One region of the Kitasatospora sp. NE20-6 genome, then DNA from elsewhere that is predicted to be linked to it. Evidence: predicted binding sites of a transcription regulator. Region 1 holds the regulator's gene; the other holds the start of a gene.
The links. Region 1 encodes HspR, which represses chaperone genes until heat shock. Its sites were predicted from a motif close to TTGAGNNNNNNNNNCTCAA; they were not measured.
Positions count from the first base shown of each region.

Region 2: the regulator HspR is predicted to act here: its motif matches at 4,768-4,786, upstream of lon (endopeptidase La).

Region 1 is NZ_BPRL01000007.1:99,118-113,413, forward strand. It holds gene SNE206_RS08800 (C4-dicarboxylate ABC transporter) at 1-625, shown strand, start outside; gene SNE206_RS08805 (LuxR C-terminal-related transcriptional regulator) at 1,504-2,481, shown strand; gene SNE206_RS08810 (LuxR C-terminal-related transcriptional regulator) at 2,474-3,451, shown strand; gene SNE206_RS08815 (LuxR C-terminal-related transcriptional regulator) at 3,695-4,657, shown strand; gene SNE206_RS08820 (hypothetical protein) at 4,904-5,524, opposite strand; gene SNE206_RS08825 (helix-turn-helix domain-containing protein) at 6,115-7,128, opposite strand; gene SNE206_RS08830 (heat shock protein transcriptional repressor HspR) at 7,354-7,872, opposite strand; gene dnaJ (molecular chaperone DnaJ) at 7,877-9,037, opposite strand; gene grpE (nucleotide exchange factor GrpE) at 9,128-9,736, opposite strand; gene dnaK (molecular chaperone DnaK) at 9,733-11,577, opposite strand; gene SNE206_RS08850 ((Fe-S)-binding protein) at 11,886-14,108, shown strand.
Region 2 is NZ_BPRL01000038.1:11,266-25,561, reverse strand. It holds gene SNE206_RS24385 (GtrA family protein) at 43-561, opposite strand; gene SNE206_RS24380 (hypothetical protein) at 621-2,051, opposite strand; gene lon (endopeptidase La) at 2,346-4,745, opposite strand; gene SNE206_RS24370 (rhomboid-like protein) at 4,863-5,567, opposite strand; gene SNE206_RS24365 (response regulator transcription factor) at 6,158-6,889, shown strand; gene SNE206_RS24360 (ATP-binding protein) at 6,976-8,115, shown strand; gene SNE206_RS24355 (multifunctional oxoglutarate decarboxylase/oxoglutarate dehydrogenase thiamine pyrophosphate-binding subunit/dihydrolipoyllysine-residue succinyltransferase subunit) at 8,392-12,123, shown strand; gene SNE206_RS24350 (serine/threonine-protein kinase) at 12,285-14,117, shown strand; gene SNE206_RS24345 (DUF6104 family protein) at 14,169-14,296, shown strand, end outside.

The DNA of each region.
Region 1 (14,296 bases):
GCCCGGCGCCCCGGTGCGGGCCGACCCGACCTGGCTGCTGCCCGTGGTGGCCCCCTTGGTGGCCGCGGCGGCGGGCCCGGCGCTGCTCCCGCACCTGCCGGCGGCCTGGCGGCCGACGGCGCTGCTGGGCTGCTGCGGGCTGTTCGGCGCCGGGCTGCTGGGGGTCCTGCTCGTGCTGCCCGCGGTCGTCGGCGGGCTGTGGCAGGGCGGTCTGCCGCAGGGGCTCACGCCGTCGCTGTTCCTCGTGCTCGGCCCGCTGGGGCAGTCCGCGACCGCGGCCGGCGCCCTGGCCGACGTCGTGGGCCCCGCGGCGGCCGGGCCCGCCCGCCGCCTCTCGGTGGCGTACGGGGTGGCGGTGCTGGGCTTCGCGCTGCTGTGGCTGTGCGTGGCGGGCGGGGCCAACCTGCGGGCCGTCCGGGCGGGGATGCCGTTCGCCATGACGTGGTGGGCCTGGACCTTCCCGGTGGGCACGCTGGTCACCGGCACCGCCGCGCTGGCCCGGCACACCGGTCTCGCGGCCTTCACCGGGGCGGCCGTGCTGCTGTACGTCCTCCTGCTCGCCGCCTGGGGCGTCGCCGGGACGCGCACCCTCGCCGCCCTCGCGGTGACCGGCGTCCGGCGCTGACCGCGCCGGGTGCCGGGGGGAACGCCGGCATCCGGTTCGCCGCCCCTGCACCGACCGGCCTTCCGGTCGGTGCGGAAATGTGGCGAAGGACACACCCGGCGGGGTGCCGGGCTTTCCCGCGCCGGCCTTCCGTCCGCAGGGGGTCGGCGGAATGCGGGCCGCCGGGGGGAATTCGGCCGCGGGGCGCGTGCCGATTCCGCCGGGCCTCGCCGCCGGGCCCCGGAAGGCCCCGGCGTGCCGGGCATCGTCGCAGGTCGGGGCGGTTCGGATGGGTGTGCCGGTCCGCGCGGCCGGACGGGCACGGGAGCATCTCTCCGGCCGTCGGCCGGATTTCCGGGGAGGGGGGGCTCCGAAATGTGGAGGGCCTGAGGTCGTCGAATGGACGTTTGGTAGGTGGCGCACCCCGGCCGGACACCCGGAACTCCTGCGCCGGGACATTTCGGAGCCCTTCCCCGCGGCGCCTGGTTTGCGCGTTCCTGCACTTGCGGAAACCTGCAGCCGGTGGCCACTTGTGACCCGGCCGTCACGCTGTGAGGGTGGAGCTACGCCAGCCGTCCGGGCAACCGCAGCCCGATGACGGCGACTTGCTCTTCAGTGTGGGTGGCGGTGCGTCCGCACCACCACCACGGGGGGAAGAGCGCCGGCCGGGACGCCATGTGTGGTGATGGCCCCCGGAACCGGATCCGGCGAGGCGTTGCTGCTCCGCCTCGCCGGAAGCGCCATCGGCATCGGCGTGTCACGACGGGCCCCCGGGTCCGGCGCGCATCTGCGCGTCGGACCGGGGGCGCGTCAAACCGGGGTACCGAAGCTCTCCCGATCCGAACTTGTTGAGATCATGATCCGACACCGAGGGGAAAGTTCGGCAGGGAGAGTGCGAGGTGGCTGCGGAACCGATGGCCGACCGTGGCGCCGGTCTGCCCGACGAGGCAGGGCGCGAGCTCTATCTGGCCGTCCTGGCCCAGGGCGGCCGCATTCCGCTGTCCGCCGTCGGCCCGGCCGACCACGAGGCCGTCGACCAGCTCGTCGCCCTCGGCCTGCTCATCCCCAACCTGATCGACGGCGCCTACGTCGCCGTCAGCCCCCGCGCCGTCGGGGAACGCATCGGCTCGGAGATGCGCTCGGCCGCGGCCGACCTGCTCTCCCGCGCGGAACGCCTCCCCACCGCGCTCGACCCGCTCACCCGCGCGTACGAGGCCCTGCCCCGGCACAGCGACGACCCGCAGCGCGCCACCTACGTCGACGGCCGCGACCGCATCCGGCACCGCATCGCCGAGCTCGTCTCCGAGTGCAAGCAGGAGCTGCTCACCGCCCAGCCGGGCCCCCGGCAGCCCGCCACCATCACGCTGGCCCGCTTCCAGGACCTGGCGCTCGTCCAGCGCGGCGCCCGGATGCGCACCCTCTACCAGCCGTCCGTCCTCGGCGAGCCCTGGACGATCGGCTACGCCGCCGAGCTCACCGGCGAGGGGGCCGGCCTGCGCATCCTCGACGAGTCCTTCGAGCGGATGCTGATCATCGACCGGTCCGTCGCGGTGGTCCCCGCCGCGGACGACTACAGCCGGGCCGCCTTCATCTCGGACCCGGCCGCCGTCGCCTTCCTCGTGAAGATCTTCGAACGGGACTGGGCCCGGGCCGACGTCGTCCAGTGGGCCGAGGTCGACGTCCCCGGTGTCTCCGCCTCCGTCGGCAACAGGGTCGGCCGCCTGCTGGCGCAGGGCCTCACGCAGCGCGCCGTCGCCACCCGCCTCGGGCTGAGCGAGCGCACCGTGGCGGCCCACATCTCCCGCCTCCGCGACCGGTACGGCGCCCGGACGCTGTTCCAGCTCGGCTGGCTGATGCGCGGGAGCCGCCATGACTGAGCACCCGGCCGGCGGGACGTTCCCCCCGCTGCCCGACGAAGGGGCCCGGCAGCTCTACCAGCGCCTGCTCGACGAGGGCGGCCGCGTCCCCGCCGACTCCGTCCCCGCCGACGACCGGGCGGCCCTCGACCGGCTCCTGCTGGTCGGGCTCGTGACCCGGACGGAGGGCTCGTACTGCGTGGTCAGCCCGCGGGCCGTCAGCGGCAGGCTCGGCGACGAGCTCCGGACCGCCGCCACCCGCCTGCTCGTCCGGGCGGAGAGCCTGCCGGAGATGCTCGACGGGCTCACCAAGGCCTACGACGGCGCCCTGCCCCGGCCCGAGCCCTCGTCGGGGGGAGGCTTCCAGGTCGTCGGGCGGGAGCAGATCCGCCAGCAGATCGTCCGGCTCGCCAACGACTGCCGGGACGAGATCCTCACCGCGCAGCCCGGTCCCCGGCCGGCCGAGACGCTCGCCCAGGCGCTCCGGGTGGAGCGGCCCGTCCTGGAACGCGGCTGCCGCATGCGCACGCTCTACCAGCCCTCGGCGCTGACCGAGCCGGCGGCCGTCGCGTACGCCACGGCCGTCACGGCCCTCGGGGCGCGTGCCAGGGTCCTCGACGCGCCGTTCCAGCGGATGCTCGCCTTCGACCGCAGCACGGCCGTCATCTCGGCCGCCGACGACCACGGAGCGGCGGTCGTCGTCACGGACATCGCGGTGGTCGCCTACCTGGTCGCCGTGTTCGAGCGCGACTGGGCCGGTGCCGACGTCGTCCAGTGGGCCGACCTCGGCCGCCCGCACCGCAGCCCCTCCGCGGCGGGCGAGCGGGTCGGCCGCCTGCTGGCGCAGGGCCTCACGCAGCGCGCCGTCGCCACCCGGCTCGGGCTGAGCGAGCGCACCGTGGCCGGCCACATCTCCCAGCTCCGCGACCGGTACGGCGCCCGCACGCTGTTCCAGCTCGGCTGGCTGATGCGCGGGAGCCGCCGTGACTGACCCCGCCGGTGCCGTCCCCGCCGAATTCACCGCCGGACGCGGGGCGTGGATTCACGCAATCCGCGCGGGGGAGCGGTGGATTCCGAATTCCGGGAGCCCTTCGACGGCTTTTCCCGCGGTCGGAGGGCGTTTTTCGGCGGCCATTGCCGGTGATTCCGTGGAAACCGCGGCGCGGGGCGCGGCCGTGGTGCCCGGCACCGGTGGCCCGGGAGCCGCGCGGCCGCCGCACGCAGGGGGGCGGCGGTGAGCGGCCCGCCCCTGGACGAGGCGCTGGCCCCGATGCCGGACGACGCCGAGCAGGCGCTGTACCTCCGGCTGCTCGCCGACGGCGGCCGGCTGCGGGCCGACGCCGTCCAGGCCGACGACCGGCCCGTGCTCGACCGGCTCGTCCGCGTCGGGCTGGTCACCCGCACCGACGACTCCTACGCCGCCGTCAGCCCGCGCGCCCTGAGCGGCCGCCTCGGCGCCGAACTCCGCTCCCGGGCCACCCGGCTGCTGGTCCGCGCGGAGAGCCTGCCCGACCTGCTCGGCGGCCTCACCCAGGCGTACGACACCGCGCTGCCCGCCCCGGCCCCGGCCGGACCGGTGGAGGTGCTGCACGACCGCGCGGAGATCCAGCACCGCATCGCCCGGCTGCTGTCGGAGAGCCGGCACGAGATGCTGACCGCGCAGCCCGACCCGCGACCGGAGGCCGGCCTGCGCCTCGCCCTGCAGCAGGACCTGCCGTTCCTGCGGCGCGGTGGCGGCATCCGCACGCTGTACCGGGCCACCGCCCTCGACGAGCCCGGCACCGTGGCCTACGCCGCGGAGGTCACCCGGCACGGCGGCCAGGTGAGGATCCTCGACGAGCCGTTCCGCCGGATGCTCGTCTTCGACCGGCACACCGCCGTCATCCAGGCGGGCCCGGACCGCTTCAGTGCGGCGTTCGTCAGCGAGCCGGCGATGGTCGACCACCTGGTCTCCTCCTTCGAGCGCGACTGGCGGCACGCCGAGGCGGTGGGCTGGGCGGGGCCCGACCCGGCCGGCGGGGTGCCCGAGCGCATCGGCCGCCTGCTGGCGCAGGGCCTGACGCAGCGTTCCGTGGCGACCCGGCTCGGGCTGAGCGAGCGCACCGTGGCCGCCCACATCGCGCGCCTGCGCGACCGGTACGGCGCCCGCACGCTGTTCCAGCTGGGCTGGCTGATGCGCGGGGGCCGGCGCGACTGAGGGCACCGGCCCGGTGCTCCCGGACGGCGGGGAGCGTCACCGCCGTCCTGGGGCTGCCGGGGACCGGGCGGCCCGTACGCCTGCCGGCAGGTGCGGGTGCGGGAGCCGGAGCCGGAGCAACGGGCCGGCCGTGCGGTGACGGGGTACATCTCACGCCTTCGGGAGATGTACGGCGCCGACGCGTTCTTCCGGCCCGGCCGGTGGTTGCGCGGGAACGGGGGTGGTCCCACGCGGGGTGGTCCGGCGTCAGCCGGTGGCGATCTCCGAGGACCAGAAGCCGAACGAGTCACCGCTCGACTGCCGGGGCATCGGGAACTGCTCGCCGGGAGCCGTCCAGAAGCCCTCGCGCAGCGACAGGGCCATGCCCGCCCAGTCCAGCGCGGTCTCCACGGTGTGCTGCAGGGCGTCCTGCGACCAGGTGTCGTCGAAGACGAGCGGCAGCACCGGCGCGACCTGCTCGATCGTCGCGATCAGCGGGTTGTGGGTGATCGCCTCGTCGACGAGCAGCACGATCGGCTTGCGCAGCGCCGACGCCCAGCCGAGTTCGAGGCTCACGCCCGCCGACAGCGGTGCGCCGATGTAGGCGAAGACCAGGTCCGAGGTCTGCAGCGCACGGAAGTCGGACGGCACGCGCGGCTCGGGGGACCGGCCGGCCACCGTCCAGGCGTCGCTGTGGTGGGCGCTGTACACGGCCGCGCCGCTGCGGAGGAGGGTGCTCCGCAGTGTCGTGAGGCGGGTACGGCTGGCCATGGTGACGACACTGTCCGCCGGTCCGGTCAGCCGCATCAGCGGCGCGGCCAGGAAGACCCGTGCACGTCGGCCCTCGGGGGATTGGGCGGTCCGATGGCGCAGGTAGGGCTCACTCATGACGACTCCGGGGGAAAGGCCGACCGAAGGAGCATCGGGATCTCTGTGGGCGGCGGGGATCTTTGCTGGTAGATCGGGTCATTCGTGCATTGCGGAGCGCGGTGCCGAATTCTTGAAGGTGCATCGGCAAGTGTGGTGTTCGAGCCGATACCCATTGCGAGCAAACTGATCGTCTACCGCTCCGACGGCCTGCGTCCACAGCTTCGAGGTGTCATCTGGCTGCCTGGCAGGGAGATGACGCACTTCCGCCAGCGGCGCGATCGTGACACGCGAGCGCTATATACGGCATCATGTGGACGATTGTGCGAGTCGAAGTGATTTGTTCGCCCGTATCGAGAGCTCACAGACAGGGAGTGGTTGCATGTCCCGCGTGCGCCGTTTCGTTCGTATCACGGTCGTGGCGCTGGCTGTTGGCGCTGCCGCACTGATCGGCGTCAGCACGTCCTCGCCGGCGGATCCGCCGGCAGTTGCCACGGTGACGGCCTTCGACACTTCGTGGTCCTGAGCTCAGGAGCTGCGATGTCGTACACGGGGGAGTGCCGTCCGGAGTCCGGTAGCGCCGGCGCCTGACGGTCCGTCCGTGACAGTGGTCACACGAGATCGTCGGGCGCCGGCGGCGGGTCGATGCTGGTGCGAGCCAGCACGTAGCCGAGCTGGAAGAGCGACTCGACGTTGTGCTCCTCGCGCATCTCGGCGATGTGGCGGGCCAGGGTGCGCTCGCTGATGCCGAGCTTCCGGGCGATCACCCGGTGGTTCGTGCCCTTGAGCAGAAGGTCGATGATGGCCTGGCGGAGGCCGGAGACCACCTCCTGGGGGACGGCGTTCGAGCCGTCGAAGTCCAGGCCGCGGTTCCAGTTCCGTTCGAAGACCTCGTCGATGAGGTAGTTGACCACTGCCTCGTCATGGACGAAGGCCGCCACGTTGAGGTCCCCGGCGACCGGGATGACCGCCGTGCGACGGTCGATGACGATCAGCCGCGTGTAGGAGTCGTCCAGCGTGCGGACGCGTGCCCCCCCACTGGTGATCGCCGCGACGAACTCCCTGCTGGGCGCGTGGTAGCGGGTGCTCGGGTGGTAGAGCAGGCGGAGCTTCACGCCGCGGCGCAGCGCCTCCAGGTCGCGGTCGATGACGCCGGCGAGGGCGTCCGGCGGGCGGGGGCCGCCCGGCTGGGCGGTGAGGATCTCCGTCGCGCAGCCCGCCACGAGTTGTTCCAATTGCTGATTGATCAGAACTTTTCCGCGTACGTACTGGATGGTCCCGCCGACCTGTTCCGGCGTGTTGAACGCCTCGGCCAGTTCCTGCAGGTCCGACGGAAGGGCGATCGCCCGGGTCAGCAGGTCGAGCGCCCTGCGCTGCCACGCGGCGCTGAGCGACGCGGAGAGGCGCTGGGGATCGACGGCTATCAGGAGGGTGGCGTCGTCGGTGTCGGGCACGAGGAGCCCGATCTCCTGCAGTTCCTTCAGCGGGGCGGAGTCGGTCGCCGTGCCGTCCGAGGCCGGCAGCCGGCCGCCGCAGCCGATGATCGAGCGGTACAGCACGCGTGCCTCGTCGGAGAGCACGCCGGGGCCGCCGGAGGTGACGCCGGACTCGGCTGTCTCACTCATGTGCGGCTCCCGGGGAGGACTGGACTCGGCGTGACCCTGTGGTCGGCGGTGTCGTGCAGCCGCCGGTTGCGATTTTAGGCCGTGACAAGCACCCTGCGGCTGTTGTTTACACCCGGTCTCCCGGTGGATTCACCCCGCACTCTCTCACCAACGCCGAGCCGCCGGCACCCCCCTGTCGGAGGGAACCGGCGGCTGCGCGCGGCGGACGGTCGCGGTCGCGGCCGGTCAGCGCTTCGGACGCCAGACGACCAGGGCGCTCGACTGCTGCACCTGCTGGTAGGGAACGAGGTCGCGGCGGTAGGAGGCGTGCACGGCGGCCTCGCGCTGCTGGAGGGCGGAGGCGGCGCCGTCGAGGGCGTCGGCCAGCTCGGAGATCCGCGACTGGAGGGCGGCGACCTGGTTCTCCAGCTCGATGATCCGCTTGATGCCGGCGAGGTTGATGCCCTCGTCCTGGGAGAGCCGCTGCACCTCGCGGAGCTGCTGGATGTCCCGGGCGGAGTAGCGCCGGCCGCGGCCCGCGGTGCGGTCCGGGCAGACCAGGCCGAGCCGGTCGTACTGCCGCAGGGTCTGCGGGTGCAGGCCGGAGAGTTCGGCGGCGACCGAGATGACGTAGACGGGCGTGTCCTCGGTCAGGACGTAGTGCGGCGCCGGGGTGGTGCGGCCGGCGGACGGCCGGCGGCCGGGGCCGCCGGGGAGTCCTTCGCCGATGCCCGGGCCGATCGGGCTGTCAGGGGTCGTCGTCATCTGGTCACGCTCCCTCCGCCGCCTCGAAGAGGGCGGCTCGCGGGTCGTCGGAGGCGGTGGCCTCGCGGTACTGCTCCAGTGCGGTCAGCGCGTCGCCGCTGACGTGCTTGGGGACGACGACCTCGACGGTGACCAGGAGGTCGCCGCGGGTTCCGTCCTTGCGGGTGGCGCCCTTGCCCCGGGCCCTGAGGGTGAGGCCGTTGGCGCTGCCGGACGGCAGCTTCAGCCGCACCGCGGGGCCGTTGAGGGTCGGGACCTCGATGGTCCCGCCGAGGGCGGCTTCGGGGAAGGTCACCGGCACGGTCACGGTGAGGTTGTCGGCCTTGCGGCCGAACACCGGGTGGTCGTCGACGTGCACGCTGACGTAGAGGTCGCCCGGCTGGCCGCCGCGCTCGCCCTGGGCGCCCTTGCCCTTGAGGCGGATCCGCTGGCCGTCCTGGACGCCCGCGGGGATGCGCACCTGCATGGTGCGGGCGGACGAGGCGCGGCCGCTGCCGTGGCAGACGGTGCACGGGTCGTCGACGAGCATGCCGCGGCCCTTGCAGTCGCGGCAGGGCTCGGACAGCGCGAACGCGCCCTGGCCCCGGCTGACGGTGCCCGCGCCGACGCAGGTCGGGCAGACCCGCGGGGTCGTGCCGGCCTTGGCGCCGGTGCCCGCGCAGGTGCGGCACGGGGCCTGGCTGGTCATCCGCAGGGGCACGGTTGCGCCGTCGACGGCCTCGACGAAGGCCAGCGTCACCTCGGTCTCGACGTCGGCGCCGCGCCGCGGCTGGGCCTGCCGGCCGCCGCGGTTGAACAGCCCGCCGAAGACGTCGCCGAGGCCTCCGCCGCCGCCTCCGCCCCCGCCGCCGGACCCGGCGAAGAGGTCGCCGAAGTCGAAGTTGTAGTTGCCGCCGCCGTTCGGGCCGCCGGACCGGAAACCGCCGGTGCCGAAGAGGCTGCGGGCCTCGTCGTACTCCTTGCGGCGCTTCTCGTCCGAGAGCACGTCGTACGCCTCGGAGATGTCCTTGAACCGCTCCTCGGCCTTCGCGTCACCCTTGTTGGCGTCGGGGTGGAACTCGCGGGCGAGCTTGCGGTAGGTCTTCTTGATCTCTGCGGGTGTGGCGTCCTTGGGCACGCCGAGGACCTTGTAGTAGTCCTTCTCCACGTAGTCCTTGGTGCTCATGGCTGCCGCCACCTCCCGAAATGTGTTCAAACGGCGCTGCGGAGTCGTACCCGACGACGTCGGTGGTACGACTCCGCAGCGCACAGATTGTCAGCTGTCCGCCGCGCCGTCACCCTTGTCGGACTCCGCCTTGTCGGCGGCGTCCGGGGCGGACGTGGTCTGGGTGCCCGGCTGGGGCTCCGCGACGGCGACCATCGCCGGGCGGATGATCCGCTCGCCGATCCGGTAACCCGGCTGCAGGATCTGCACACAGGTGTCCTCGGTGACGTCCGAGGAGTAGCTGTGCATCAGCGCCTCGTGCAGGGTCGGGTCGAAGGGCTCGCCCTCCTTGCCGAACTGCTGCAGGCCCAGCTTGGCGACCACCGTCTCCAGGTTGTCGGAGACGGACTTGAAGCCGCCCGTCACCTCACCGTGGTCGCGGGCACGGCCGATGTCGTCCAGCACCGGGATCAGCGCCTCCAGGATGTTGGAGACGGCGATCTCACGGACCGTCAGACGGTCGCGCTCGACCCGCTTGCGGTAGTTCTGGTACTCCGCCTGCAGGCGCTGCAGGTCGGCGGTGCGCTCGCTCGCCTCACGCCTGGCGGCGGCGAGCTCGTCGGCGCCGGACCCGGCGACGGCTTCCTCGGCGGCCTTGAGGACGGCCTCCTCGGCGGCGGAGTCGTCGCCGGGCTTGCCGCCCTGCGGCTTCTCCGTCATGCGGCACCGCCCTTGGGCTTCTCGTCGTCGATGATCTCCGCGTCGACCACGTCGTCGTCCTTGGCACCCGCGCCCGCGTCGGCGCCCGCACCGGCCGCACCGGCGGCGTCGGCCTGCGCGTACAGCGCGGCGCCGAGCTTCTGGGCGGTGGTGGAGACCTTCTCGGTGGCCTCGCGGATCGTGGCGATGTCCTCGCCCTTCAGCGCTTCCTTGAGCTCGCCGATCGCGGTCTCGACCTCGGTCTTGACGTCGGCGGGGAGCTTGTCGGAGTTGTCCGCGATGAACTTCTCGGTCGAGTAGACGAGCTGCTCGCCCTGGTTGCGGGTCTCCACGGCCTCGCGGCGCTTGGTGTCCTCCTCCGCGTACTGCTCGGCCTCGCGGCGCATGCGGTCGACCTCGTCCTTCGGCAGCGAGGAGCCGCCGGTGACGGTCATCCGCTGCTCCTTGCCGGTGCCGAGGTCCTTCGCGCCGACGTGCATGATGCCGTTGGCGTCGATGTCGAAGGTGACCTCGATCTGCGGCAGGCCGCGGGGGGCCGGCGGGAGGCCGGTCAGCTCGAACATGCCGAGCTTCTTGTTGTACGCCGCGATCTCGCGCTCGCCCTGGTAGACCTGGATCTGCACGGACGGCTGGTTGTCCTCGGCCGTCGTGAAGATCTCGGAGCGCTTGGTCGGGATCGTGGTGTTGCGCTCGATCAGCTTGGTCATGATGCCGCCCTTGGTCTCGATGCCGAGGGACAGCGGGGTGACGTCGAGCAGCAGGACGTCCTTGACCTCGCCCTTGAGGACACCGGCCTGCAGGGCGGCGCCGATGGCGACGACCTCGTCCGGGTTCACGCCCTTGTTGGCGTCCTGGCCGCCGGTCAGCTCCTTGACGAGCTCGGCGACGGCCGGCATGCGGGTGGAGCCGCCGACCAGGACCACGTGGTCGATCTCGGACAGCGCGATGCCGGCGTCCTTGATGACGTTGTGGAACGGGTGCTTGCAGCGGTCCAGGAGGTCAGCGGTGAGCTGCTGGAACTGGGCGCGGGAGAGCTTCTCGTCCAGGTGCAGCGGGCCCTCGGCGGAGGCCGTGATGTAGGGCAGGTTGATCGAGGTCTCGGAGGACGAGGACAGCTCGATCTTGGCCTTCTCGGAGGCCTCGCGGAGGCGCTGGAGGGCCATCTTGTCCTTGGAGAGGTCGACTCCGTGACCGGAGTGGAAGACCTTCACCAGGTGGTCGACGACGCGCTGGTCCCAGTCGTCGCCGCCGAGGTGGTTGTCGCCGTTGGTCGCCTTCACCTCGACGACGCCGTCGCCGATCTCCAGCAGGGAGACGTCGAAGGTGCCACCGCCGAGGTCGAAGACCAGGATGGTCTGGTCGTCCTTGTCGAGGCCGTAGGCCAGGGCGGCGGCGGTCGGCTCGTTGACGATGCGCAGGACGTTGAGGCCCGCGATCTCACCGGCCTCCTTGGTCGCCTGGCGCTCGGAGTCGTTGAAGTACGCCGGGACGGTGATGACGGCGTCGGTGACCGTCTCGCCCAGGTACGACTCGGCGTCCCGCTTGAGCTTCTGCAGGATGAAGGCGGAGATCTGCTGGGGGTTGAAGTCCTTCCCGTCCAGGTTGATCTTCCAGTCGGTGCCCATGTGGCGCTTGACCGACCGGATGGTCCTGTCGACGTTCGTGACCGCCTGGCGCTTGGCGACCTCGCCCACCAGGACCTCGCCGTTCTTGGCGAAAGCGACGACGGACGGCGTGGTCCGAGCGCCCTCGGCGTTGGTGATGACCGTGGGCTCACCGCCCTCAAGAACACTGACGACAGAGTTCGTCGTACCGAGGTCGATGCCGACCGCGCGTGCCATCGTAAATACCTCCACGAAGAGTTGAGTGGTACGCGCTCAAGCATGCACGACCGATCGTGGACCGTCAACAGGCCTGAGCCGGTGGCGCTCAACTTTGCTGCGCGGAAGATGCTCCGTCCGGGTGGGAGTGCCGTGCGGCGTGCGGCGCCGTCCGGCGGGTGAGTATGTCCTTAGTGACAGTCGCCATATCTTGAGCATCTTCTGATGGAGTGCTACGGGACGGTAATGTCCGGGCGTTGGGGCGAAAAGTTACCGACCAGTACACTCAGGGGGAACCCCTTGACCCAGCCGCTGGAGACGGAGAGCCGATGCAGCTAGCAGCGATCGTCATCTCGCTGGTCACCACTGTGATCGGCACCGCGCTCGCCGCACGCGCGGCCGCGTACATCTACAAGGTGGTGAGGACCGGCCAGCCGGACCCCACCCGTACCGGACAGCCCGTGCAGCGGGTGAAGACGGTCGCGGTCGAGTTCCTCGGCCACACCCGGATGAACCGCTGGGGCGTCGTCGGCGTCGCCCACTGGTTCGTCGCGGTCGGTTTCTTCTCGCTCGTGCTGACCCTGGTCAACGCCTTCGGCCAGCTCTTCGACGCCGAGTGGGTGCTGCCGGTCATCGGCCACTGGCTGCCGTTCGAGGTCTTCACCGAGCTCATCGGCACCCTGACCACCCTCGGCATCGCCGCCCTCATCGTGATCCGGCTGCTGAGCCTGCCGTCCCGCGCCGGCCGCAAGTCCCGCTTCGCCGGCTCGATCGCCTGGCAGGCCTTCTACGTCGAGTACACGATCCTCGGCATCGGCCTCTGCATCATGATCCTCCGCGGCCTGGAGGGCGCGCTCGCCGGCGTCGAGTCGTACGACCCGGCCTACCTGATCTCCTACCCGCTGGTCGCGGCCTTCCGGGGCCTGTCGCACGGCACGCTGGAGAACCTCGTCTACCTCTTCGCGATGCTGAAGATCTGCATCTCCTTCGCGTGGGCGATCACCATCGGCGTCAACCCCTCGATGGGCGTCGCCTGGCACCGGTTCCTCGCGTTCTTCAACATCTACTTCAAGCGCGAGGACGACGGCGGCACCGCCCTCGGCGCCCTCCGCCCGATGACGAGCGGCGGCACGCCGATCGACTTCGAGGACCCGGCCGACGACGCCGTCTTCGGCGCCTCCCAGGTCGAGCACTTCTCCTGGAAGGGCATCCTCGACTTCTCCACCTGCACCGAGTGCGGCCGCTGCCAGTCGCAGTGCCCCGCGTGGAACACCGGCAAGCCGCTCTCCCCGAAGCTCCTCGTCATGAGCCTCCGCGAGCACGCCTTCGCCAAGGCCCCCTACCTCCTCGCCGGCGGCGGCAAGGACATGGAGGGCGAGGAGCGGGCCACCGCCGAGCAGCTCGCCGGCGTGCCCGCCGCGGCCCTCGCCGAGGCCGAGCGCCCGCTCGTCGGCACCGCCGAGGAGGGCGGTGTCATCGACCCCGACGTCCTCTGGTCCTGCACCACCTGCGGCGCCTGCGTCGAGCAGTGCCCGGTCGACATCGAGCACATCGACCACATCGTCGACATGCGCCGCTACCAGGTCATGATCGAGAGCTCCTTCCCGACCGAGGCCGGGACGATGCTCAAGAACCTGGAGAACAAGGGCAACCCGTGGGGCATGGCCACCAAGGCCCGCCTCGACTGGGTCAAGGAGCTCAAGAAGGAGACCGGCATCGAGGTGCCGGTGATCGGCGAGGACATCGACCCCGCCGAGGTCGAGTACCTCTACTGGGTCGGCTGCGCCGGCGCGCTGGAGGACCGGGCCAAGAAGACCACCAAGGCCTTCGCCGAACTCCTGCACACCGCGGGCGTGGCGTTCGCGATCCTCGGCAAGGAGGAGTCCTGCACCGGTGACTCCGCCCGCCGCCTGGGCAACGAGTTCCTCTTCCAGATGCTCGGCGCGCAGAACGTCGAGACGCTGAACGCCGCGCTGGAGGACGCCCCGGTCAAGCGGATCGTCGCCACCTGCCCGCACTGCTTCAACACCATCGCCAACGAGTACCCCCAGCTGGGCGGCCACTTCGAGGTCATCCACCACACCCAGCTGCTGCAGCACCTCATCGACGAGGGCAAGCTCGTCCCGGTCAACCCGGTCGAGGGCCTGATCACCTACCACGACCCCTGCTACCTGGGCCGCCACAACAAGGTCTACAGCCCGCCGCGCGAGATCATGGACAAGGTCCCGGGCCTCCGCCAGCAGGAGATGCACCGCCACAAGGAGCGCGGCTTCTGCTGCGGCGCCGGCGGCGCGCGGATGTGGATGGAGGAGCGGATCGGCAAGCGCATCAACACCGAGCGCGTGGACGAGGCGCTGTCCCTCAACCCGGACATCGTCTCCACCGCCTGCCCGTTCTGCCTCGTCATGCTCTCCGACTCGGTCAACGGCAAGAAGAACGAGGGCGCGGCCAAGGAACACCTGAAGGTCGTCGACGTGGCGCAGCTGCTGCTCGACTCCGTCAAGGCCCAGCCGGTCGAGCCCGAACCCGATCCGGAGCCCGTCGACGCCTGACGGCCCGCCCGCAGGCCCCACCGGCCCCGTACGCCCCCGCGGCGCACGGGGCCGGTGCCGTCCGAGCGGTGGCGGAACCGGGCGGTGGCGGCACCGGGCGGGGCGAAGGCGGTGCCGGGGACCGCGGCGCCCGGACCTGGCCGGGCCCGCGCACGGAGCGCCGCGCGCCGGTGGAGGAGACAACCGGG
Region 2 (14,296 bases), on a different contig from region 1:
CCGGGCCCCGGGAGGCCGCCGGGGCCGCCGTCACCGGGGAGCTCAGACCCGTTCGGGTTCGAGCTCCTCGGCGGGCGGCTGCAGCCGCGTGCGGGTGAAGACCCAGCGGTTCATCGCCCAGAAGCGGAAGACCATGGCCAGCAGCGTGCCGACGATCATGCCGCTGAGGAAGTCGGCGACCTCCTGCACCAGCGGGGTGACGTCCGGCTCGCGCAGGTCGAGCACGTAGCGGGAGAACGCGAGCGGCAGGTCGTTGACGACCACCGCGAGGGCGCTCACCACGAGGAAGAGGATCGCCTCGCGGTGCTTCCCGTTGGCGCGGAAGGACCACTGGCGGTTCAGCACGTACGACACGGCGGTGGCGATCACGGTGGCGACGGTGAGCGCCACGACCGGCTTGTGCTGGAGCACGGTGAACTTGAGGCCGAGGTCGACGGCCATGGTCAGCACGAAGCAGGTACCGCCCACCAGCAGGAACTTCACCAGCTTGCGGTGCTGCACCAGCGTGGGCTTCCAGCGCTCCGGGACCCGGGCCAGGGCCCGCTGAGTTGGCGACGGCATTCCGGCAGTGTCCCACGCCCGGATTGCCGCCGGGTACTCGGCGGACCCTCCCGGGGGACCTACCCGTTGGTAATGCGCAGCACGCCCGTCGTGGTGCCCTGGAGCACCACGCCGCCCGGCGCGATCGACCCGACCATCTGCAGCGTGTCGAAGATGAAGCCGCTGCCCAGCCACTTCGTCCGGACCACCCGGCCGGTCGCCGGGTCGACCTCGGCGTAGCTGTACGGGTCGAGCTCGGAGGTGCTCGTGGTGCCCGGGATCACCGGGTCGCGGAGCACCGTGTGGATCAGGCCGTCCGCGGTGGAGAGCCGGGGCACCGCGGCCGAGCGCACGACGGTGTCCCAGCGCAGATCGCAGCCGGAGCCGTCGGCCCGGACGTCGACCCGGCTCAGCCCGCCGCGGAACGCCGCCGACGCGGGCACGCTGGTGCCCGCGCCCTCCGGCAGCTTCGGGTACGGGTAGCCGTAGGTCGAGGCGACGAACACGGCGTTGCCGACCGCGACCGGCGAGTTCTCGCTGCCACTGCCGCCGGCCTTCAGCACGGGCACGGAGCAGACCTGCGCGCCGGAGTCCGCGCGGTACACCAGCAGGCTGACGGTGGGGGCGGCGTTGTCGACGACGGTGACGTACTCGCCGCCGGTGCGCGGGCCGAAGAAGGTCGGCGTCGACCCGGTGCCCCAGCTCAGCTGCCCGGGCTTGCGGCCCGGCCCGCGGTCGTACGGCTGCCGCCAGACGATCTGCGGGGTGCCGTCGGCGGTGGCGGTCAGCAGGTAGGTGGCGTGCGTGGTGGCGACGGCGGTGCCGCCGGGCGCGGTGGAGATGGAGTTGGCCACCGTCTCGCCCGCGGGGAGCGGGAGCGTGCGGACGGTGCCGGTGCGGTCGTCGGCGGTGCCGACCGTGCCGCCGCCGGTGGCGAACCACACCCGGCCCTGCCAGTCCGGGGAGATCCCGGTGACCGCGTCGCCGGACGGCAGCGCGGACCCCAGCGGCAGCGAGGAGTCGACGGAGAGCTGCCAGGCGCCGGTGGCGGTGCGGTGGTGCCCGACGCGCAGCAGGCTGCCCCCGCCGTCGACGGCGACCAGGCGGTCCCGGTCGTCGAGGTAGGCGTAGACGCCGCCGAGCAGGGAGCCCTTGGTGATCGGCAGCGACGCCAGCGAGTCCCCGGTCGCCGGGTCGAGCAGGTGCACGGTCGGGGTGAGGCCGAAGATCGCGGTGCACAGCGCGACCGGGTAGCCGTCGGCGCCCACCAGCACGGTCGGGCAGGCCGAGGCGAGCGCGGCCCGGTGCGAGGTGAGCGGCCCGGCGGCGGGCCCCGGCAGCGGGGTCGCGTCGGAGGAGCCGGTGTCGCCGTGCATGGTGGCGGTGCCGTCGGGGCCCGCGTACGGGTTGTGCGGCGGCAGCGGGCCGAAGCCCTCCGCGCCGGCGGCGGGGGCCGCCGGGGCGAGGGCGAGCAGCACGGCGGCGGCGAGGGCGGGCAGCGCGAGGCGCATGGGGTTGTCCCGTCGGGTGAGGAGGGCAGGGAGGACCGCGCGGCGGTGCTCGCACCCGGACGTGCTCCCGGCCTCGGCCGGGCGGGGGCACCGCGCTCAGAGGGCGCGGTGACAGCTCGCGGAGCACGCGTACGCCAGGTCGACGTCGAGTCGACGGCTCAGGTACGCGTGGCGATGCATGGGACCAGCCTGGCGTGCTGACGGTTCGTCGTACAAGGGTCGTCTCACCTTCCGGGCACGCCTGCGGGGCCGCGGGCGGCTCCTCCGCCGCCCGCGGCCCCGCGGTGCCTGCCGCTACGCGGCGGCGGCGACCGGCACCTCCGCCGGCTCCAGGGCCAGCGCCAGCACCTCCCGCACGTCGGCGACCGGGTGCACGGCCAGCCGCTCCAGCACCTCGGCCGGCACGTCGTCCAGGTCGGCCTCGTTGCGCCTGGGGATGATCACCGTGGTGATCCCGGCCCGGTCGGCGGCGAGCAGCTTCTGCTTCACCCCGCCGATCGGCAGCACCCGCCCGGTCAGCGACACCTCGCCCGTCATCGCCACGTCGGTGCGCACCTTGCGGCCCGAGAGCAGCGAGGCCAGCGCGGTCGTCATGGTGACGCCGGCGCTCGGCCCGTCTTTGGGGACGGCCCCGGCGGGCACGTGCAGGTGGATGCCGCGCTCCCGCAGTCCGGTGACGGGCAGTTCCAGCTCGGCGCCGCGCGAGCGGAGGTAGGAGAGCGCGATGTGCGCGGACTCCTTCATCACGTCGCCCAGCTGCCCGGTCAGGGTCAGCCCGGTCGACCCGGTCTCGGCGTCCGCCAGCGAGGCCTCGATGTAGAGGACGTCGCCGCCGGCGCCGGTGACGGCGAGGCCGGTGGCCACGCCCGGCACCGCGGTACGCCGCTCCGCGGGCTCCTGCGCGGACTCCGGGGTGTGGTGCGGCCGCCCGATGAGCGCCCGCAGGTCGTCGGCGCCGATCGCGACGGGCAGCTCGCGCTCGCCGAGCTCGCTCTGCGCCGCGACCTTCCGCAGGATGCGGGCGATCGAGCGCTCCAGGGTGCGCACGCCCGCCTCGCGGGTGTACTCGCCGGCCAGCCGGCGCAGTGCGCCCTCGTCGACGGCGACCTCGTCCGTCTTCAGCCCGGCCTTCTCCAGCTGGCGGGGCAGCAGGTGGTCGCGGGCGATGACGACCTTCTCGTCCTCGGTGTAGCCGTCGAGGCGCACCAGCTCCATCCGGTCGAGCAGCGGCTCGGGGATGGCCTCCAGCACGTTGGCGGTGGCGAGGAAGACCACGTCGGAGAGGTCCAGCTCGACCTCCAGGTAGTGGTCGCGGAAGGTGTGGTTCTGCGCCGGGTCGAGCACCTCCAGCAGGGCGGCGGCCGGGTCGCCGCGGTAGTCGGAGCCGACCTTGTCGATCTCGTCGAGCAGGACGACCGGGTTCATCGAGCCGGCCTCCTTGATCGCGCGGACGATCCGGCCGGGCAGCGCGCCGACGTAGGTGCGCCGGTGGCCGCGGATCTCCGCCTCGTCGCGGACGCCGCCGAGCGCCACCCGGACGAAGGAGCGGCCCATGGCGCGGGCCACCGACTCGCCGAGCGAGGTCTTGCCGACGCCGGGCGGGCCCACCAGGGCCAGCACCGCGCCGCCGCGGCGGCCGCCGACGAGGCCGAGACCCCGGTCGGCGCGGCGCTTGCGGACGGCCAGGTACTCGACGATGCGGTCCTTCACGTCCGCCAGACCGGCGTGGTCGGCGTCGAGCACGGCGCGGGCGCCGGCGATGTCGTACGCGTCCTCGGAGCGCTCGCTCCAGGGCAGCTCCAGCACGGTGTCCAGCCAGGTGCGGATCCACGAGCCCTCGGGCGACTGCTCGCTGGAGCGCTCCAGCTTGTCGACCTCCTTGAGGGCGGCCTCGCGGACCTTCTCCGGCAGGTCGGCGGCCTCCACCCGGGCCCGGTAGTCGTCCTCCTCGGAGGCCGCACCGCCGTCGAGCTCGGCCAGTTCCTTGCGGACGGCCTCCAGCTGGCGGCGCAGCAGGAACTCCTTCTGCTGCTTGGCCACGCCCTCCTCGACGTCCTTGCGGATGGTGTCGTTGACCTCCTCCTCGGCGAGGTGGTCGCGCAGCAGCGTCAGCGCGTAGCCGAGGCGGGCGAGCTGGTCGGCCTCCAGGAGCACCTTGAGCTTCTGCTCGGCGGTGGCGAAGGGGGCGTAGCCGATGTTGTCGGCGAGTTCGCCGACGCCGTCGATCTGGGCGACGCGGTCGACGATCTGCCAGGCGCCGCGCTTGCGCAGCCACTCGGTGGAGAGCGCCTTGTACTCCTTGACCAGCTCGGCGGCGCGGCCCGCCACCGGGGTGCCGACCGAGGACTCGCGGAAGGGCGTGGTCTCGACCCAGAGCGCGGCGCCGGGGCCGGTGGTGCCGGCGCCGATGCGCACCCGGCGCACGGCGCGCACCAGCGCGGCGGGGTCTCCGTCGGCGAGGCGCCCGACCTGCTCGACGGTGGCCAGCGTGCCGACCGCGGCGTAGGAGCCGTCGAGCCGCGGCACCAGCAGCACCTGGGGCTTGGCGCCGGCGGCCCCGGCCGCCCGGGCGGCCTCGACGGCGGCGCGGACCTCGGCGTCGGAGAGGTCGAGCGGGACGACCATGCCGGGGAGCACGACCTCGTCGTCGAGCGGCAGCACGGGCAGGGTGAGCGGTGTGGACGTCGATGCCATGATCTCTCCCCAGTCAGTGAAGTTGAGCTGACCTGACTAAGGATCGGCGGGGCGCGATTGTTCCCCGGCCGGTGTTCGCTCTGGGCGATCGGTCGGCGACCCGGGGAGAGGCGCAGCTCAGGCGTGCGACGGGAGTGCCGGGCGGCCTGCCGTCCGGGGCGGCCCGGGGCGGATCCGGCGCCGCAGCGGCCGCCAGAGGGCGATGCCGGCGAGGAGGGCGGCCGGATGGCCGGTGACGGTCACCGGATCCGCCCCGAGGAGGGACGACTGCGCGACGTACACGGCCGCGGCGGCCAGCACGGCCGCCCGGGCGCGCGGGCGGAGCAGCCCCGCGAGGGCCCCGAGGCAGGCGAGCACGCCGTAGCTGACGCCGATGTCGAGGGCGTCGAGGAGGTCCGGGGAGAGCCGGCCGGCGGCGACCGAGGCGAGCACGACGCCCTGGGAGAGCAGGGTCGCGCCGACGTGCCCGGCGACGAACACCGCGGCGGCCGGGCCGGCGCCGACCCGCCGTTCGAGCGGGGCGACGGTCAGCGCGAAGGCCCAGAGGTAGGGGGTCCAGATCGGCCCGGCCACCCAGAGGCCGCTGGCGAGCAGGGCGGGCGCGGGGTGGTGCAGGAGGTTGTGGACGTCCGTGCTGGAGAGCGCCTGCAGCCGGTGCACCCGCACGGGGTCGCCGAAGCGGGCGAGGAGCGTGGTGCCGAGCAGCAGGGCGAGGTACGCGACGGTGAAGGGGGTGCGGCGGGGGGTCGGCACCGCGCCGCGCAGCAGCCGGACGGCCGGGTGCGGTCCGGGTGGGTCCGCCGGGTGGCCGGCGCCTGCCATGGGCCCTCCGTCCGCCGCCGGCGGACCGGCGCGCGAGGCCCTCGCAGCGGTGGTGAGGGCGCACGGGGATGCGCACGGACGGTGCCCGCGAGGACACCGTCGATCCTTGTCGTGACCACGATACGTTCCCAGCCTGGGAGCCTGCTGGGTAAGAGCTGTGAAGGTTGCTTGAGCTTCGGCGACGTCCGCGGCCGCCTTGGTCCGTACCTTCCCTCCGTTCACGGACGAGCATCGCTTCCGTAAGGACCGCAACCCCGGCCAGGGGTCGTACAGAGCGTTCCGGCCGGGAAAATCGCCCGGTAAGGTATCGCCCCGTGCCCGGTCCCGGACGGGAACCGGCACGGCCATGGCCCGGATCCACCCGAGCCATCTGCCGGAACGCCCACGGTGTCCGTACTCTGCGTGGAGTGCGGGCCGGGTGCGCGAGCCACACGGCGCATCCACGCCGCGCAGGAAGCCGTCGGCGGAACGGCGCCCTGCGGGACACGGCAGGCCGGGCACAAGCCCACGACGGAACAAGACGACTACGACGCGGCGCCCGCCACCCCCACAGGTGGCCGGCCCGCAGCCCTGGGGGCGGTGGCGTGACCGTGACAGAAATTCAGCAGGAGACCGGCAGCAGCCAGGTCGGTACGCAGCGGCGGGTGCTGGTGGTGGAGGACGAGCCCACCATCGCCGAGTCCATCGCGGCCAGGCTCGGCGCGGAGGGCTTCAAGGTCGCCGTGGCCCACGACGGCCCCGGCGCGGTGGACGGGTTCCACACCTGGCAGCCCGACCTCGTGGTGCTCGACATCATGCTGCCCGGCTTCGACGGCCTGGAGGTGTGCCGCCGGATCCAGGCGCAGCGCCCGGTGCCCGTCCTGATGCTCACCGCCCGCGACGACGAGACCGACCTGCTGGTCGGCCTGGGCGTCGGCGCGGACGACTACATGACCAAGCCGTTCTCGATGCGCGAGCTGGCCGCCCGCGTCAACGTGCTGCTGCGCCGCGTGGAGCGCGCCCAGCAGGCCGCGAGGACGCCGGCCCTCGGCTCGCTGCGCTTCGGCGAGCTGGAGATCGACCACGTGCAGCGCCGGGTGCGGCTCGGCTCGGGCGACGTCCACCTGACGCCGACCGAGTTCGACCTGCTGGCCTGCCTCGCCGCGCAGCCGCGCGCGGTGCTCACCCGCGAGCAGCTGCTCGCGGAGGTCTGGGACTGGACGGACGCCTCGGGCACCCGCACGGTCGACAGCCACGTCAAGGCGCTCCGCCGGAAGATCGGCGCGAGCTGGATCCGCACGGTGCACGGCGTCGGGTACGCCCTGGAGGCACCGCTCTCCTAGCTGTTCTCCGACGGCGTCGCGCCGAGGGCTGGGCCGCCGGGGGGCCCACGCTCTCGTCCCGCGGGGTACCGACACCCAGGGACACCATGACCTTTCCGCAGCAACGCAACAAGGACGCCGCCGCGCGTCCGCGCCCCGGCCTGGCCGGCCGGGCCGCCCGCCGGGTGTGGGCCGACATGCGCCCGTTCGACCCGGTGCGATCGATCAAGGGCAAGCTCGCCCTGCTGGTGATCGTGTCCGTCTTCCTGGCGACCGGCATGGTGGTCGTCGCGATCCGCTCCGAGACGCAGATCCGGATCATCATGATCTTCTCGATGATCGCGTCGCTGCTCTTCATGCAGTTCCTCGCGCACGGGCTGACCGCCCCGCTGCGCGCGATGACCGCCGCCGCGAGCGCCATGGCCCGCGGCGACTACAGCACCCGGGTCGACACCGCCTCCCGGGACGAGATCGGCGAGCTCGCCGACTCGTTCAACCGCATGGCCGCCGACCTGGAGGCCGCCGACCGGCACCGGCGCGAGCTCATCGCCAACGTCTCGCACGAGCTGCGCACGCCCATCGCCGCCCTCCGGGCCGTCCTGGAGAACGTCGTCGACGGCGTCGTCCAGCCCGAACCGAAGACGCTGGGCGCGGCGCTGGAGCAGACCGAGCGGCTCGGGCGGCTGATCACCCACCTGCTGGACCTCTCCAAGCTCGACGGCGGGGTCGTCCCGCTCGACAGCCGCCCCTTCGAGGTGCGCCCGTTCCTGGACGGCGTGCTGCGCGGGGTCACCGTCGACGGCGCCACCGCCGGCGGCGCGTACGGGCGGCGCGGCGACGTGCAGCTGAGCCTGGACGTCGATCCGCCCGGCCTCACGGCCGTCGCCGACGAGGAGCGCCTGCACCAGGTGGTGGCCAACCTCGTCGACAACGCCTGCAAGCACTCGCCGGCCGGCGGCACCGTGACGGTGCGTGCCCGGCCCGGCGAGGGGCGCGGCGGGCTGCGGCTGCAGGTCGAGGACCAGGGGCCGGGCATCCCGGTGCAGGACCGCGAGCGGGTGTTCGAACGCTTCGGCCGCAGCGGCACCGCGACGGCCCAGGGGCCGGGCAGCGACGGCGGCACCGGCCTGGGCCTGGCCATCGCCCGCTGGGCGGTCGACCTGCACGGCGGCGAGATCCGGGTGGCCGAGGCCGCGCCGGGCTGCCGGATCGAGGTCTCGCTGCCGGGTGAGCCCATAGCGGTGTAGTTGTCACACAACCGGTACATACCGGGGCCGGTCCCGCTCGGGGCCGGCCCCGGAGTCCGTATTGTCGGGTTTTCAGGGGATAATGACGGTGAGCGAAGGTGTCAGGTTCCCTGCCTGCGCGGTTTTGTAACGCGCACAATCGGCCCAAAATCGGCCGGTCACTGTGATCTGGGCGACGCCTGGCCTCGGAGGACTGCGCGATCACTGGTCGGAGGCGTAGCCTTAATCCCCGCTGTCCACCATCCAAAAAGGAAGCGGAAGAGGGCGGTTGCCCCGATGTCGCCACACCCTGAAACCCCCAGCTCGGCAAGTACCACTGGCTTCGGCCCCAACGAGTGGCTCGTCGACGAGATCTACCAGCAGTACCTCCAGGACCCGAGTTCCGTAGACCGGGCCTGGTGGGACTTTTTCGCCGACTACAAGCCCGGTACCGAGGTGACTCCAGTGACCCAGGCCGCAACCCAGGTCGGCCCCGCGCCGACCACCGTTGCTGCTCCTGCCGCTCCTGCCGTCGAGGCGGCGCCCGCCCCCGCTGCACCGGCCGCGCCGGTCCAGCCGGCGCCTGCGCCACTCGCCGCAGCCCCTGCAGCGCCGCCCGCGCCGAAGGCCGCCGCTCCCGCGGCCGCCCCCGCGCCGACCGCGCAGGGCCCCGAGCTCGTCCAGTTGCGCGGCCCGTCCAAGGCCGTCGCGACCAACATGGACGCCTCGCTGGAGGTGCCGACCGCGACGTCGGTGCGTGCCGTCCCGGCCAAGCTGCTGATCGACAACCGCATCGTCATCAACAACCACCTGCAGCGCGCCCGTGGCGGCAAGGTGTCCTTCACCCACCTGATCGGTTACGCCCTGGTCCAGGCCATCAAGGCCTCCCCGGGCATGAACCACAGCTACAAGGTGGAGGACGGCAAGGCCTACCTGGTCAAGCCCGCGCACGTGAACCTCGGCCTCGCCATCGACCTGGTGAAGCCGAACGGCGACCGCCAGCTCGTCGTCGCGGCCATCAAGAAGGCCGAGACGCTCGACTTCTTCGGCTTCTGGCAGGCCTACGAGGACATCGTCCGCCGGGCCCGCGCCAACAAGCTGACGATGGACGACTTCACCGGCGTCACCGTCTCGCTGACCAACCCCGGCGGCATCGGCACCGTGCACTCCGTGCCGCGCCTCATGCAGAACCAGGGCACCATCGTCGGCGTCGGCGCCATGGAGTACCCGGCCGAGTTCCAGGGCTCCTCGCCCGAGACGCTGGCCCGCCTCGGCGTCTCGAAGATCATGACGCTGACCTCGACCTACGACCACCGGGTCATCCAGGGCGCGGCCTCCGGCGAGTTCCTGCGCACGATCCACCAGCTCCTGCTGGGCGAGCACGGCTTCTACGACGAGGTCTTCGAGTCGCTGCGCATCCCCTACGAGCCGGTGCGCTGGGCGACGGACGTCGCCGCCACCCACGACGACGAGGTCAACAAGACCGCGCGCGTCATGGAGCTCATCCACGCGTACCGCGTGCGCGGCCACCTCATGGCCGACACCGACCCGCTGGAGTACAAGCAGCGCAAGCACCCCGACCTGGACGTCGTGCAGCACGGCCTCACCCTGTGGGACCTGGAGCGCGAGTTCGCGGTCGGCGGCTTCGGCGGCAACAAGATGATGAAGCTCCGCGACATCCTCGGCCTGCTGCGCAACACGTACTGCCGCACCGTCGGCATCGAGTACATGCACATCCAGGACCCGAAGCAGCGCAAGTGGCTGCAGGAGCGCCTGGAGAAGCCGTACACGAAGCCCGAGCGCGAGGAGCAGCTGCGCATCCTGCGCCGGCTGAACTCCGCCGAGGCCTTCGAGACGTTCCTGCAGACCAAGTACGTCGGGCAGAAGCGTTTCTCGCTGGAGGGCGGCGAGTCGCTCATCCCGCTGCTGGACGCCACGATCGACGCCGCCGCCGAGCACCGCATCGACGAGGCCGTCATCGGCATGGCCCACCGCGGCCGCCTGAACGTGCTGGCCAACATCGTCGGCAAGCCGTACGGCAAGATCTTCGGCGAGTTCGAGGGCAACCTCGACCCGAAGTCGATGCACGGCTCCGGCGATGTCAAGTACCACCTGGGCTCCGAGGGCACCTTCACCGGCCTCGACGGCGAGACCATCAAGGTGTCGCTCGCCGCCAACCCGTCCCACCTGGAGACGGTCGACCCGGTCGTCGAGGGCATCGCCCGCGCCAAGCAGGACATCCTCGACCAGGGCGGCACGACCTTCCCGGTGCTGCCGATCCAGGTGCACGGCGACGCGGCCTTCGCCGGCCAGGGCGTCGTCGCGGAGACCCTGAACATGTCGCAGCTGCGCGGCTACCGCACCGGCGGCACCGTGCACATCGTGGTGAACAACCAGGTCGGCTTCACCGCCGCCCCGGCGTCCTCGCGCTCGTCGATGTACTGCACCGACGTCGCGCGCATGATCGAGGCGCCGATCTTCCACGTGAACGGCGACGACCCGGAGGCCGTGGTCCGCATCGCGCGGCTCGCCTTCGAGTTCCGGCAGGAGTTCCACAAGGACGTCGTCATCGACCTCATCTGCTACCGCCGCCGCGGTCACAACGAGGCCGACAACCCGTCGTTCACCCAGCCGCTGATGTACGACCTGATCGACAAGAAGCGCTCGGTGCGCAAGCTGTACACCGAGGGCCTGATCGGTCGCGGCGACATCACCATGGAAGAGGCGGAGCAGGCGCTCCAGGACTTCCAGGGCCAGCTGGAGAAGGTCTTCGCCGAGGTCCGCGAAGCCGCGGGCGCCCCGGCGGCCGCCGCCAACGGCAAGCCCGTCGCGGACTTCCCGGTGAGCATCCAGACCGGCATCTCCGAGGAGATGGTCAAGCGGATCGCCGCCTCGCAGGTCAACCTGCCGGACTGGCTGACCGTGCACCCGCGCCTGCTGCCGCAGCTGCAGCGCCGCGCCGCCTCGATCGAGGACAACACCATCGACTGGGCCACCGGCGAGGCGCTCGCCATCGGCTCGCTGCTGATGGAGGGCCACCCCGTCCGCCTCGCCGGCCAGGACAGCCGCCGCGGCACCTTCGGCCAGCGCCACGCCGTCCTCATCGACCGCAACACCGGCGAGGACTACACCCCGCTGCTGTACCTGACGGAGGACCAGGCCCGCTTCACCGTGTACGACAGCCTGCTGTCCGAGTACGCGGCGATGGGCTTCGAGTACGGCTACTCGCTGACCCGCCCGAACGCGCTGGTCATGTGGGAGGCGCAGTTCGGCGACTTCGTCAACGGCGCGCAGACCATGGTCGACGAGTACATCGCCTCCGCCGAGCAGAAGTGGGGCCAGCACTCCGGCGTCACCCTGCTGCTGCCGCACGGCTTCGAGGGCCAGGGCCCGGACCACTCGTCCGCCCGCCCGGAGCGCTTCCTGCAGCTGTGCGCGCAGAACAACATGACGGTCGCGATGCCCACCTCGCCGTCGAACTACTTCCACCTGCTGCGCTGGCAGGCGCACAACCCGCACCACAAGCCGCTCATCGTCTTCACCCCGAAGTCGATGCTGCGTCTGAAGGCCGCCGCGTCCGCCGCCGCCGAGTTCACGTCCGGGGCGTTCCGCCCGGTCATCGGCGACAGCACGGTGGACCCGGCGCAGGTGCGCAAGGTCGTCATCACCTCCGGCAAGTTCTACTACGACCTGGAGTCGGCCCGTGCCGAGCGCGGTGTCACCGACACCGCCATCGTCCGGGTCGAGCGGCTCTACCCGCTGCCGATCTCCGAGCTGCAGGAGGAGCTGGGCCGCTTCGGCGACAACGTCCAGTTCATCTGGGCGCAGGAGGAGCCTGCCAACCAGGGCGCATGGCCGTTCATCGCCATGAACCTGGTCGACCACCTGCAGGTCGTCATCGGCCGCAACGCCAACGGCGCGCGCCTGCGCCGTGTCGCCCGGACGGCCTCCTCGGCCCCCGCGGTCGGCTCGGCCAAGCGGCACGCCGCCGAGCAGCAGGGCCTCGTCGACGAGGTGTTCTCGCTCTGACGCGGCACCGCTGACACGGCGTCGCCGACGCACCGTCACGAGGCCCGGTCCCGCTCCCGCGGGGCCGGGCCTCGGCGCGTGCGGCGACACCCCGCCGGTCTGCCGGTCCGTCAGGTCGCTACGGTGTGACCGTCCTGTCGCACCGTGGGGGAGCCGCCGCCATGCCCGCCGATCTGCCGTCCGTCTTCCAGCCGCTCCACCCGGACGACCCCCGGGAGGTCGGCGGCTACCGGCTGTTCGCCCGCCTGGGCGCCGGCGGCATGGGGCGGGTGTACCTGTCGTACACGCCGGGCGGGCGGCCGGTGGCGCTCAAGGTGGTGCGCCCGGAGTTCGCCGAGGACGGGGAGTTCCGGCGGCGGTTCGCCCAGGAGGTGGCGAGCGCACAGCGCATCCACGGCCTGTACACCGCCCAGGTGATCGACTCGGGCGCCGACGCGGACGCGCCGTGGCTCGTCACCGCCTACGTGCCCGGCCCCTCGCTGCAGCAGGTGATCCGCGAGCACGGGGCCCTGCCCGTCCGCACGGTGCTGCTGCTGATCGGCGGCATCGCCGAGGCCCTGCAGGCGATCCACAGCGTGCAGGTGGTGCACCGCGACCTCAAGCCGGCCAACGTGCTGGTCGCCGCGGACGGCCCGCGGGTGATCGACTTCGGCATCGCCCGGGCCGCCGACGCCACCGCGCTCACCGGCACCGGCTTCCGGATCGGCTCGCCCGCCTTCATGTCGCCCGAGCAGGCCCAGGGGCGGCCGGTCACCCCCGCCACCGACGTCTTCGCGCTCGGCGCACTGGCCGCGTACGCGGTCGGCGGCACACCGCCGTTCGGCGAGGGCCCGGAGACGGCCGTGCTCTACCGCGTGGTCCACGAGCCGCCGGACCTCGGGAACGTGCCGGCCGACCTGCGCGGACTGCTGGAGCGCTGCCTCGCCAAGCGGCCCGAGGACCGGCCGGCCCCGGCCGAGCTCATCGAGGCCGCCCGCAGCCACCCCGGGGTCGGCGGTCAGCTCCGCTTCTCCGACGACTGGCTGCCCGCACCCGTCGGCACGGAGATCACCCGGCGCGCCGACCTGCCGCGGACCCCGCCCACCCCGCTGCCGGCACCGCCCGCGGGGCCGCCGACCCTACCGGCCGGCGCGCCCTCGCCCGCCGCTCCCCCGCCGCCGGCCGGACCACCGGCCGGCACGGTCGCACCGCCGCCCGGGGTGGCACCGCCGCTCGGGGCCTTCGGGCCGCCGCAGGCCCCCGCGGGCGCACCGGCCCCGCCCGTACCGCCGGGGCAGGCGACTCCGTACCAGCACCAGCAGCACCAGCACCCGGGCTTCGCCGCCACGGCGCCGCGGCCCGCGGCCCACCCCGGCCCGGCGCCGGTCCGGCGGGGCGGGGTCTCGTGGCGGACGGTGCTCGGCATCGCGGCGGCGACCGCGGCCGCCGGCACGCTCGCCGGCGTCCTGCTGACGAGCGGCGACACGGAGGGCGGCACCGCGGGGCAGCGGCACCCGGCCGCGCAGGGCACCGCGCCCGGCGGCGGCACGGGGACGGGGGCGGGGACGGACAAGACTCCGGCGGCGTCCCGGGAATCGGCCGGGGCGGGCGGCTCCGCCACGGCGGCGCCCGGCGGCACGTACACCGAGCTGTACCGCGACCGCGAACTGGCGAGCCCGGACTACACGTACGTCTTCGACCTGGCGAACGGCAAGGTCGTCTCCTCCTCGACGTCTCCGGCCTGGGCGCTGGAGCCGACCTACGGCCACTTCACCTGGTCGAGCGGTTCGGACGTCTACTTCGACAAGCAGCCGCAGCTCACCCCGGCCGCGTGCACCGGCGGCATCGAGCAGCAGCCGCTGACCGAGCTGAAGTACGACGACCTGCCGGCCGGCCGGCTGTTCTGCGTGCGCAACCGGGAGAGCGGCGACGTGGTGATCGCGAAGGTGGTGGAGCAGGGCCGGGCCAGCGGGGCGGCCAGGGTGTCGCTCACCTACTACCGCAACGACGCCTGACCTGCCGGGACTATTCTGACCGGGTCACACCCCACCGGACCGGAGCGCACCGTGTACTTCACCGACCGAGGCATCGAGGAGCTGGCGAGCCGGCGCGGCGACGAGGAGGTCACCTTCGAGTGGCTGGCCGAGCGCCTGCGCGAGTTCGTCGACCTCAACCCGGACTTCGAGGTCCCCGT